One region of the Granulimonas faecalis genome, then DNA from elsewhere that is predicted to be linked to it. Evidence: predicted binding sites of a transcription regulator. Region 1 holds the regulator's gene; the other holds the start of a gene.
The links. The regulator NrdR, encoded in region 1, represses ribonucleotide reductase genes. The targets are predictions, from matches to a motif close to AAACACNATATATNGTGTTT.
Positions count from the first base shown of each region.

Region 2: a site for NrdR is predicted at 2,567-2,586, ahead of nrdD (anaerobic ribonucleoside-triphosphate reductase). Genes of this name have one in related genera too.

Region 1 covers NZ_BQKC01000001.1:1,057,120-1,062,881, forward strand. The annotation lists gene hflX (GTPase HflX) at 1-746, shown strand, start outside; gene OR600_RS04810 (heparan-alpha-glucosaminide N-acetyltransferase) at 743-1,510, opposite strand; gene lexA (transcriptional repressor LexA) at 1,507-2,175, opposite strand; gene nrdR (transcriptional regulator NrdR) at 2,411-2,863, shown strand; gene dut (dUTP diphosphatase) at 2,856-3,305, shown strand; gene OR600_RS04830 (NCS2 family permease) at 3,376-4,728, shown strand; gene OR600_RS04835 (uracil-xanthine permease family protein) at 4,808-5,762, shown strand, end outside.
Region 2 covers NZ_BQKC01000001.1:1,232,475-1,238,236, reverse strand. The annotation lists gene OR600_RS05640 (YfcC family protein) at 1-1,126, shown strand, start outside; gene trpS (tryptophan--tRNA ligase) at 1,255-2,304, opposite strand; gene nrdD (anaerobic ribonucleoside-triphosphate reductase) at 2,787-5,009, shown strand; gene nrdG (anaerobic ribonucleoside-triphosphate reductase activating protein) at 5,080-5,649, shown strand.

The DNA.
Region 1 (5,762 bases):
GCGAGATCGAGCGGGTGGCCTCGCGCCGCAGGACCCAGTCCAAGGCCCGCTGGGACTCGGGCATCTACCGCGTCTCCCTCGCCGGCTACACCAACGCCGGCAAGTCGACGCTCCTGAACGCCCTCACGGACTCCGACGTCTACGCCAAGGACGAGCTCTTCGCCACGCTGGACCCCACCACCCGCTCCCTCGGCCTCGCCGAGGGCCGCAGGATCACCCTCACCGACACCGTCGGCTTCATCCAGAAGCTCCCGACCACGCTCGTGGAGTCGTTCAGGTCGACCCTCGCCGAGGTGTCCGGCGCCGACCTCGTGGTGCTCGTGGTGGACGCCTCCGACCCCGACTGGAGGGCCCAGGAGGAGGCCGTGAGAAGGACGCTCGACGAGATAGGCGCAGGCGACAAGGCGACCCTCCTCTGCCTCAACAAGGCGGACCTGCTGGACCCGGCGGACCGCGAGGCCCTGCGCCTGGCGTTCCCCGACGCCGTCATGGTGTCGGCCAAGGAGGAGACGGGCCTGGGCGCGCTCCTGCACACCGTGGCGACCAAGGCCTCCGAGGGCGACGTCACCGTGACGGCGCTCGTGCCCTACGACAAGGGCCTGCTCATGAAGATGGTGCACGAGCGCGGGCAGGTGGTCCGCGAGACCTACGTGGACGGCGGCCTGCTCGTCACGGCCAAGGTTCCGCCGCGCCTGGCAGGATCGCTGGAGCCCTACCGGGCCGACGACCCGGCCCCGGACGCCTAGACGCCGAGGAGCGCGAGGGCGGCGAGCAGCAGGGGCTGGTGCACCACGTAGATGGGGAGGGCGTGGCGCCCCACCCACTCGAGGGGGGCGCACCGCGCCGCGAGGACCCGGCGCGGGTACCCGCGCGGCGCGAACCAGCGCCCCACGGCCACGCCCACGCCGTACATGAGGGCGAAGGGCACGAGGGGGTAGTAGTCCCCCGACACGAACCCCGGCGACGGCAGGCCGAGCCATGCGAGGCCCGGGTGGGCGTACCAGCCGGCGGGGAGCGCCACCTCCCACGGGCCGACGCCCAGCTCCCGCGAGGGGACGCCGAGCGTCAGGAGGAAGAGCGCGAGGAGCGCCGCGGCGCACGGGAGCCCGCGCGGCTCCAGGTGGGCGCGCTCGAGCAGGGCGTCCACGAGCGTGGCGGCGCCTATACAGAATATGATGCCGAAGCTGACGGGGTCGTCCACGGCCGCCAGGGACGTGGCCGCGAAGATGGCGAGCGCCACGGCGAGGTAGCGCAGCGAGCGCGTGAGGTTGTCGTGGGAGAAGCTGCACATCCACCCCGACACGAGGAGGAACGTCCAGCTGATGGACGCCCGCCAGACGTCCTGTAGCGGCGGCGCGAACCACGCGACGTCGACCCCCTCGATGAAGACGAGGTCGTAGCAGAGGTGGAAGAGCACCATCGACACGACGGAGAAGCCGCGCACGGCGTCGAAGAGCCGCACGCGGCCGACGGGGCGCTCCCAGGGGCCGGCAGGGGAGGGCGCGGTCACGAGATGGTGCGCAGAAGCGCGGTCACCCGGCCGAGGATGCGGGGGTTCTCCACATAGATGGGCTCCATGGCGTCGTTCTCCGGCTGGAGCCTGCAGCGGCCCCTCTCGCGGTAGAACGTCTTGACCGTGGCGCCGTCGCCCACGAGGGCCACGACGATCTCGCCGTTCACGGCGTCCGATGCCTCGCGCACCACGAGGTAGTCGCCGTCGAAGATGCCGGCGTTGATCATGGAGTCTCCCTTGACGCGGAGCATGAAGGAGCAGTTGTCGCCCACGATGCCCGTGGGGAGCGTGAAGCTCTCCTCGACGTTCTGCTCGGCCAGGATGGGGACGCCCGCCGCGACGCGGCCCACCAGGGGGAGGCGGAGCGTGGAGGAGTCCATGTCGATGTCCACCTGGGCGAGCGTGGTGCCGCCGTCCTCCACCGCCTGGCGCGACGGCCCGTGGCAGTCCACGAGCTCGATGGTGCGCGACTTGTTGGCGGTCCTCCGGATGAGGCCCTTCTGCTCGAGCGTCTGGAGGTGCATGTGGACCGTGCTCGGCGACTTGAGACCCACGGCGTCGCCGATCTCGCGGACCGAGGGCGGGTAGCCGTGGTCGTGGCAGTACTCCACGAGGTAGTCGTAGATCATCTGCACACGGTGGCTGAGCTTGGGACGGGTCATGGGACCTCCGACGGTCGGTACGGTCGTGGCCACCATCATAGCAAACGGACGTTCGGTCAAAAACATCTGTTCGGGGAACGGCGGGGTCCGCCTTTACAACGTCCCCGTCCTCATACACACTGTTACAGGCTCCTCTCCATGTGATGAGACCGTGGAGTGTCCGTGGAGCCCGCGTGCTATCTTTCGGTGGCCGGGTACCGCCATGCGGTCGCCCCCGCGGCAAGGAAGGGATGCCATGCACTGCCCAACATGCGGCTGCGACGAGTCCAAGGTCGTAGACTCCAGGCCCTCGGAGAGCAACGAGGCCATCAGGAGGCGGCGCGAGTGCGTGAGGTGCGGCACCCGTTTCACCACCTACGAGCGCCGCGAGGAGCTCCCCCTCGTGGTCGTCAAGCGGGACGGCCGGCGCGAGCCCTTCGACCGTCAGAAGGTCATGCGCGGCCTCGTGGCCGCCACCGTCAAGCGCGACCTCGACGTGGCCCAGCTCGACGCCCTCATCGACGGCGTCGAGAACGGCCTGCGCGACCGCGGCGTGTCCGAGGTGGCCAGCGGCGACCTCGGCGAGATGGTGCTCGTGAGGCTCCGCGACATCGACCGCGTCGCCTACGTGCGGTTCGCTTCGGTCTACCGCGACTTCAAGGACATCGATGAGTTCAGCGAGGAGCTTAGGAGGCTCGCCGATGAGTGACACCCCCGTCGTCGTCCCCATCAAGCGCATCGACCCCACGGTCGAGCTCCCGTCCTACGCCTACGAGGGCGACGCCGGGCTCGACCTCCGCTCCAACGAGGACGTCGTCCTTGCGCCCCTCGAGCGCAGGCTCGTCGGCACGGGGCTCGCCGTGGCCATCCCCGAGGGCTACGCCGGCTTCGTCCAGCCCCGCAGCGGTATGGCGCTCAAGCGCGGCCTCTCCATGGCCAACACGCCCGGCCTCATCGACTCCCACTACCGCGGGGAGCTCAAGGTCTGCACGGTCAACCTCGACCCCGAGACCCCCATCTCCATCGAGCGCGGCGAGCGCATCGCCCAGCTCGTCATCCAGCGCGTGCCCACCGTGTCCCTCGTCGAGGTGGGGGAGCTCGACGAGACGGACCGCGGGGCGGGCGGCTTCGGTTCCAGCGGCGCCTCCTAGGCACCTGGCACATAGGCCGGCGCCGTGAGGGAGCGGCCCGGTGAAGACGAGAGATCGAGAGGACAATCGCATGGAAAAATCCTTCGGGACGACCGGGGGACAGGGTGCCCTTGAGTCTTTCTTCCACATGGGGGAGAGGGGCTCGTCCGTGGGCACCGAGCTTCGGGCAGGCGTCACCACCTTCCTGGCCATGGCCTACATCATCGCCGTCAACCCGGCGCTGCTGTCGGCCGCCGGCATCCCCATGGGCGCCGGCGTCACGGCCACCTGCATCGGCGCGGGTGTCATGACCATCCTCATGGGCATCTTCGCCAACCGCCCCCTGGCCTGCGCGTCGGGCATGGGCATCAACGCCGTCGTCGCGTTCACGCTCACGGGCCTGTGCAACGGCGACTGGCACGCCGCCATGGCCGTCGTGTTCATCGAGGGCATCGTCATCCTCGCCCTCGTGCTCTGCGGCCTGCGCGAGGCCATCATGGACGCCATCCCCGCCTCGCTGCGCCACGCCATCGCCGCCGGCCTGGGCATCTTCATCGCCCTCATCGGCCTCATCAACGGCGCCATCGTCGTCAACGACGAGTCCACGCTCATCACCATGGGCGCCGTCACGGACCCCGCCTACATCGTGGGCATGATCGCCATCTTCTCCACCTTCGTGCTCTACTGCCTGAAGGTGCCGGGCGAGATCCTCATCGGCATCCTCATCGCCGTGGTCGCGGGCATCCCGCTGGGCGTCACCACCATGCCCTCGGGCATCGTATCGCCCCTGGACTTCTCCACCTTCGGCGCGCCCTTCATGGTCGACGAGCAGGGCGTCATGGGCATCGCCAAGGTGGTCATGAGCCCCGTGCTCCTCATGTTCGTGTTCTCCCTCATGATGAGCGACTTCTTCGACACCATGGGCACGGCCTTCGCCGTCGCCAAGCAGGGCGACTTCCTCACGAAGGACGGCAGGGTGGAGGACATCCGCCCGATCCTCGTGGTCGACTCCGCCGCGGCGGCGGCGGGCGGCCTCATGGGCGCCTCGTCCATCACCACGTTCGTGGAGTCCGCCTCCGGCGCCGCGGACGGCGGACGCACCGGCCTCACTTCCGTGACGACCGGCGTGCTCTTCATCGTCGCGGCCTTCTTCTCGCCGCTCATCGCCGTCGTGAGCACCCCGGCCACCGCCGGCGCCCTCGTTCTCGTGGGCTACCTGATGATGGACCAGGTCCAGTTCATCGACTGGACCAGCAAGCTCGACGGCCTGCCCGCGTTCGTCACCGTCATCGGCATCCCGCTGACCTACTCCATCTCCACCGGCATCGGCCTCGGCTTCATCACCTACGTGGTGGTCTCCGTCGCCACCGGCAACGTCAAGAAGGTGAAGCCGCTCATGTGGGTGGCGGCCGCGGCCTTCCTGGTCTCGTTCCTCATCTCATAGCCCCGTCCGAACGCACAGGTCCGGATTCAAGCGGGTCCGGGAAGCACACCGGGCCCGCTTTTCTCACGAAAGGAGAGGTATGGCAAGGCAGAGAGAGGTGATCGGGGTCTCCGACCACGTGCCCGTGGCGCAGGCGATCCCCCTAGGCATCCAGCACATGATGTCGATGTTCGGCTCGACGGTGCTGGTCCCCATCCTCACCGGGCTCCACCCGAGCGTGGCCATCATGTGCTCCGGTATCGGCACGGTGTGCTACCTGCTCATGACCAAGAACAAGATCCCCAGCTACCTGGGCAGCTCGTTCGCGTTCATCAGCCCCATCGTTGCCGTGGGGGCCACCCAGGGCCTCGACGCGGCGCTCTCGGGCATCTTCTGCGCGGGCCTCGTGTTCCTGGCCGTGGCGGGCATCATCAAGCTCGCCGGCACCGCGTGGATCGACCGCATCCTCCCGCCGGTGCTCATCGCGTCCATCATCGTCGTGATCGGCATCGGCCTCTCGGCCACGGCCGTGAACATGGCGCTCAACTCCTCGGGGGACGGCTTCAACGCCGTCGGCACCCTCGTCGCCGGCGTGACGCTGTTCGCCGCCGTGGGCTTCTCGTCCATGAAGGGCCTCATCGGCACCATCCCGGTGCTCCTGGCCATCGTCGTGGGCTACGTCGTCGCCGCGTTCTTCGGCCTCGTCGACTTCGCCCCGGTCATGGACGCGGCCTGGGTGGGTCTGCCCAGCTTCCAGAACCACCCGGTGATCGACCCCGTGGCCATCGCCCTCATCGCGCCTGTGGCCCTCGTGGTGGTTATCGAGCACATCGGCCACCTGCTCGTGGTCTCCGAGGTCGTGGGCGAGGACTTCGTCCCCATGCTCCCGCGCTCCCTCGCCGGCGACGGCATCGCCACGTGCATCGCGGGCCTCATCGGCAGCCCCCCTGCCACCACCTACGCCGAGAACATCGGCGTCATGAGCGTGACCCGCGTCTACGCCACCCAGATCTTCTGGTACGCGGCCGGCTTCGCCTTCATCGTGGGCGGCTTCT
Region 2 (5,762 bases), 180 kb from region 1:
CTGCGGCGTGCTCGGCTCCACGGTCAACCCGTTCGCCACGGGCGTCGCCTCCGCCACGCTCACCTCCATCGGCATCCCGGTGGACCAGACGATCATCATCGTCCTCGGCCTGATCCTCATGGTCGTGGCCGACGTCATCTCGATCCTCTTCGTGTACAACTACGCCAAGAAGGTCAAGGCCGACACCGGCAAGTCCATCCTCACCGGCCACGAGATCGAGGCCGCCGAGAAGGAGTACGGCAGCGCCGCCAAGGCCGTGTCCGAGGCCAAGGCCATCACTGGCCGCCAGAAGGCCGTCCTGGCCCTGTTCGCCGTCACCTTCGTCGTCATGATCATCGGCTTCATCCCTTGGGAGGACCTGGGCGTCAACGCTTTCAACGCCGGCTACGCCTCCGAGGAGGTCACCGCCCCCATCACCGGTGACGAGATCGTCGCCGCCTGGGGCGACGGCGGCATCGACGGCGACATCGTGTTCAACTCCGAGCCCGACGCCGTCGTGACCAGCGAGACCACCACGTCCCTCGGCTGGTCCGCCTTCCTCACCGGCACCCCGCTCGGCCAGTGGTACTTCGCCGAGGCCACGGCCTGGTTCCTCATCATGGCCATCATCATCGGCGTCGTGGCCGGCCTGTCCGAGCGCGAGCTCGTGGACACCTTCATCGCCGGCGCCGGCGACATGATGGGCGTCGTGCTCGTCATCGCCCTCGCCCGCGGCGTCTCCGTCCTCATGGACGTTACCGGCCTCTCCAACTGGATTCTGGCCTCTGCCGCCGCCGGTCTCAAGGGCATGAGCGCCATCGTCTTCGCTCCCCTGTCCTTCATCCTCTACGTGCTCCTGTCCTTCCTCATCCCGTCGAGCTCCGGCATGGCCACCGTGTCCATGCCCATCATGGGCCCGCTGGCTGTGGAGCTGGGCTTCTCGCCCGAGGTCATGGTGCAGATCTACTCCAGCGCCAACGGCTTCGTGAACCTGTTCACGCCCACCTGCGGCGCCATCATGGGTGGCCTGGCGCTGGCCCGCGTGGAGTACTCCACTTGGCTGAAGTTCGCCACCAAGCTCCTGGCGATCCTCTTCGTGGTCCTCGTCGTCATCGTGACGGTGGCCTGCATGGTGGTGCCCGCCTAGCGGAAGGCGCCATTGAAACTCGCGACCACGGAAGGTCCAAAGAAGGGCCCCGCCGCACTAAGTGCGGCGGGGCCCTTTCCATGGGGCGCGGGGTGTCGACGGGGTCGCGCAGGGGGGCGGGTGTGCCCCTAGTAGACCATGCCCATCGCCTCGCGCACCTGGGCGAGGGTCTCGTCGGCGACCTCGTTGGCGCGGCGGTTGCCCTCGTGGAGGATCTCGCGCACGAGGGCGGGCTGGGCGGCGAAGGCGGCGCGGCGTTCGCGGATGGGGGCCATGTAGTCGTCCACGACCTCGGTGACGTAGCGCTTGAGGGCGCCGGCGCCGGCGTCGCCGATGGAGTCGGCGATCTCCTCCGGGTCGCGGCCGGTCATGACGGAGGCAGTGGTGATGAGGGCCGAGACGCCGGGGCGGTTCTCCGGGTCGAAGGTGATGGTGCGCTCCGAGTCGGTCTTGGACTTGCGGATGAGCTTGGCGGTCTCCTCGGCGGTCATGGAGATGGCGATGGAGTTGCCGTAGCTCTTGGACATCTTGCGGCCGTCGAGGCCCGGGAGGAGCGGGGTGTCGGACAGCAGGCCCACGGGCATGGGGAACACCTTGCCGTAGCGCTCGTTGAAGCGCCGGGCGATGTTGCGGGTGAGCTCGATGTGGGGGAGCTGGTCCTTGCCCACGGGGACGCAGTCGGCCTTGCAGAACAGGATGTCGCAGGCCTGGTGCACGGGGTAGGTGAGGAGCAGGCCGGTGAGGGCGTGGCCCGAGGCCTCCTGCTCGGCCTTGACCGTGGGGTTGCGCAGGAGCTCGCTCTCGCTCACGAGGGAGAGGAACGGCAGCATGAGCTGGTTGAGCGCCGGCACGGCCGAGTGGCAGAAGATCGTGGCCCGCTCGGGGTCGATGCCCACGGCGAGGTAGTCGAGGATCATGTCGTAGGCGTACTCGGTGATATGGGCCGTGGTGTCGCGGTCCGTGATCACCTGGTAGTCGGCGATGAGGATGTTGGTGTTGACGCCCATCTCCTGGAGCCGAACGCGCTCGCGCACGGTGCCGAAGTAGTGGCCCAGGTGCAGGCGGCCCGTGGGGCGGTCGCCCGAGAGGAGGGTGTGGGCGCCACCGTCCTCTCCAAGGGATTTCCACATGGCGTCGGACCGCCTCTGCGCCTCGGCGAAGCTCTCCTCGTTTGCCATGGTTCCTCCTTTGGTTGTGCCCCGGTGGCGGGGCGCGTCTGCAACCCCCTTATACTACCCGGTGCCGGCCCTGGCGGGGGCGCCCGTCCGGCCACGGCGGGACCGCCGCCCACCGCGAGACACAACATCTTGTGTCTTACCCGGGGTTCCCGGCTTTGGCCCGCGGGGCGTGGGGAGGGCCCTGGAGCTGGGTGTTTCGCTCTCGGCCAAACGTGTGCCCCAGGAAGCCCCTGATTGTCCTTCCAATGGTCCCATGGTTGTCATACACCACATATTGTGTTTTATGGTAGTCCTACTTCTAGGGATTGTTGTTCAGGGGACTTTTGCACACCACTACACACGACCGATGTCAAGTCTGTTCCTCGTGACGGAGCCTCCGTATCATAGGTGTCGCCGCGGTCGGCAGGCCGCGGCGACACCTCGATTTCAACCACAAGATGATGTGGTTCACCGTCAAACCGCACGGCCCAAGGAGAGTCCCAATGAAGATCATCAAGCGCAACGGGTCCGAGGCGACCTTCGACGTCGCAAAGATCGTCAACGCCATCCGGGGGGCCAACGTGACCGTCCCCGAACCCGTGCGGCTCACCGAGGCGCAGATCGACGACGCCGCCACCGCCGTCGAGGCCGAGTGCGAGGCCTGCGGCCACACCGTGACGGTGGAAGAGGTCCAGGACATGGTGGAGGACCAGATCATGGCCAAGGGCGCCTTCTCGGTGGCCCGCAACTACATCACCTACCGTTACGTCCAGAGCCTCAAACGCACCTCCAACACCACCGACGAGCGCATCCTCTCGCTCATCGAGTGCAACAACGAGGACGTCAAGCAGGAGAACTCCAACAAGAACCCCACGGTCAACTCCGTGCAGCGCGACTACATGGCCGGCGAGGTGTCCAAGGACCTCGCCAACCGCATTCTGCTGCCGCGCGAGGTGGTGGAGGCCCACGACGAGGGCATCATCCACTTCCACGACGCCGACTACTACGCGCAGCACATGCACAACTGCGACCTCGTCAACCTCGAGGACATGCTGCAGAACGGCACCGTGATCAGCGGCACCCTCATCGAGAAGCCGCACTCCTTCTCCACGGCCTGCAACATCGCCACCCAGATCATCGCCCAGGTGGCCTCCAGCCAGTACGGCGGCCAGTCCATCTCCCTCACGCACCTGGCGCCCTTCGTGGACGTCTCGCGCCGCCGCATCCGCCGCGACTTCGTGCGCGAGCTCGAGGAGCTCGGCATCGAGCCCGAGGAAGGGCAGGTGGGCCGCATCGTCGAGGAGCGCCTCCTCGACGAGATCCGCCGCGGTGTCCAGACCATCCAGTATCAGGTGGTCACCCTCATGACCACCAACGGCCAGGCACCCTTCGTCACGGTCTTCATGTACCTCAACGAGGCCCGCGACGCCCAGGAGAAGCACGACCTCGCCCTCATCATCGAGGAGACCCTCCGCCAGCGCTACGAGGGTGTCAAGAACGAGGCCGGCGTCTGGGTCACCCCCGCCTTCCCCAAGCTCATCTACGTGCTGGAGGAGGACAACCTCGAGCCCGGCCAGAAGTACTACTACCTCACCCAGCTTGCGGCCAAGTGCACCGCCAAGCGCATGGTGCCCGACTACATCTCCGAGAAGATGATGCGCAAGCTCAAGCTCTCGGCCGGTGAGGTCGAGGGTGAGGGCGACGTCTACACCTGCATGGGCTGCCGGTCCTTCCTCACGCCCGACCGCTCCGGCAACGGCTACGGCAACGTGGCCAATGCCGGCGACTACGAGCCGGGCAAGCCCAAGTACTACGGCCGCTTCAACCAGGGCGTGGTCACCATCAACCTCCCGGACGTCGCCCTCTCCAGCGGCGGCGACATGGACGAGTTCTGGCGCATCTTCGACGAGCGCCTGGAGCTCTGCCACCGCGCCCTCATGTGCCGTCACAACCGCCTCAGGGGCACGCTCTCGGACGCCGCGCCTATCCTCTGGCAGTACGGCGCCCTGGCCCGCCTGCCCAAGGGCGAGGTCATCGACCCGCTGCTCTTCGGCGGCTACTCCACCATCAGCCTCGGCTACGCCGGCCTCTACGAGTGCGTGCGCTACATGACCGGCCACAGCCACACCGACGCCGAGGCCACGCCGTTCGCCTTGGCCGTCATGCAGCACATGAACGACAAGTGCGCCGAGTGGAAGGCCGCCACGGACATCGACTTCTCCCTCTACGGCACGCCCCTGGAGTCCACCACCTACAAGTTCGCCAAGTGCCTCCAGCGCCGCTTCGGCGTCGTCCCCGGCGTCACCGACCACGGCTACATCACCAACAGTTACCACGTGCACGTGGCCGAGCAGATCGACGCCTTCACCAAGCTGCGCTTCGAGAGCGAGTTCCAGCGCCTCTCCCCGGGCGGCGCCATCTCCTACGTCGAGGTCCCCGACATGCAGGACAACCTCGAGGCGGTCATGAGCGTGCTGCGCTTCATCTACGACAACATCATGTACGCCGAGCTCAACACCAAGAGCGACTACTGCCAGGCCTGCGGCTTCGACGGAGAGATCAGGATCGTGGAGGACGACGGCAAGCTCGTGTGGGAATGCCCGCATTGCGGCAACCGCGACCAGACCACCCTCAACGTCGCCCGGCGCACCTGCGGCTACATCGGCACGCAGTTCTGGAACCAGGGCCGCACCGAGGAGATCCGCGACCGCGTCCTGCACCTCTAGGTCCGGCCCCATACCCGTCACCGCCGACCGGGCCGCCCCACGGGGCGGCCCGCCCTTCCATCGAGGTCCCATGAACTGCGCCAACGTCAAGTACTGCGACATCGCCAACGGCACCGGTGTGCGGACGAGCCTGTTCGTCTCCGGCTGCACCCACCGCTGCCCCGGCTGCTTCAACGAGGTGGCCTGGGACTTCTCCTATGGCGACGCCTTCGACGAGGCGCTGCAACAGGAGGTCCTCGACTCCCTCGCCCCCTCTTATATAGCGGGCCTGTCCGTGCTCGGGGGCGAGCCCATGGAGCCGTCCAACCAGCGGGCGCTCGCTCCCTTCCTAGAGCGGGTCCGCGCCGAGTGCCCGGGCAAGGACGTGTGGGTGTACACGGGCGACGTCCTCGACGAGCTCCTCGACCCCTCCTCGCCCCGCCACACCGAGGTCACCGAACGGCTCCTGCGGTCCGTGGACGTGCTCGTGGACGGGCCGTTCGTCCACGAGCTCAAGGACATCACCCTGAGGTTCCGCGGCTCGCAGAACCAGCGCATCATCGACGTGTCCCGGAGCCTCGAGGCCGGTCGCACGGTGCTCTGGGAGGATGACCCGGTGTTCGCCCAGCACTCCATGGGCTGCCAGGAGCTGCACCTCTAGGGCCGGGAAACTCCCTTAGATACATCTCAAAATCATTTGCCGACCGTGCGGCCCCTCTCACGGGGGCTGCACGGTGTCTTATCGCCTTTCGGGGCATCGACCTGCAAAGCCGT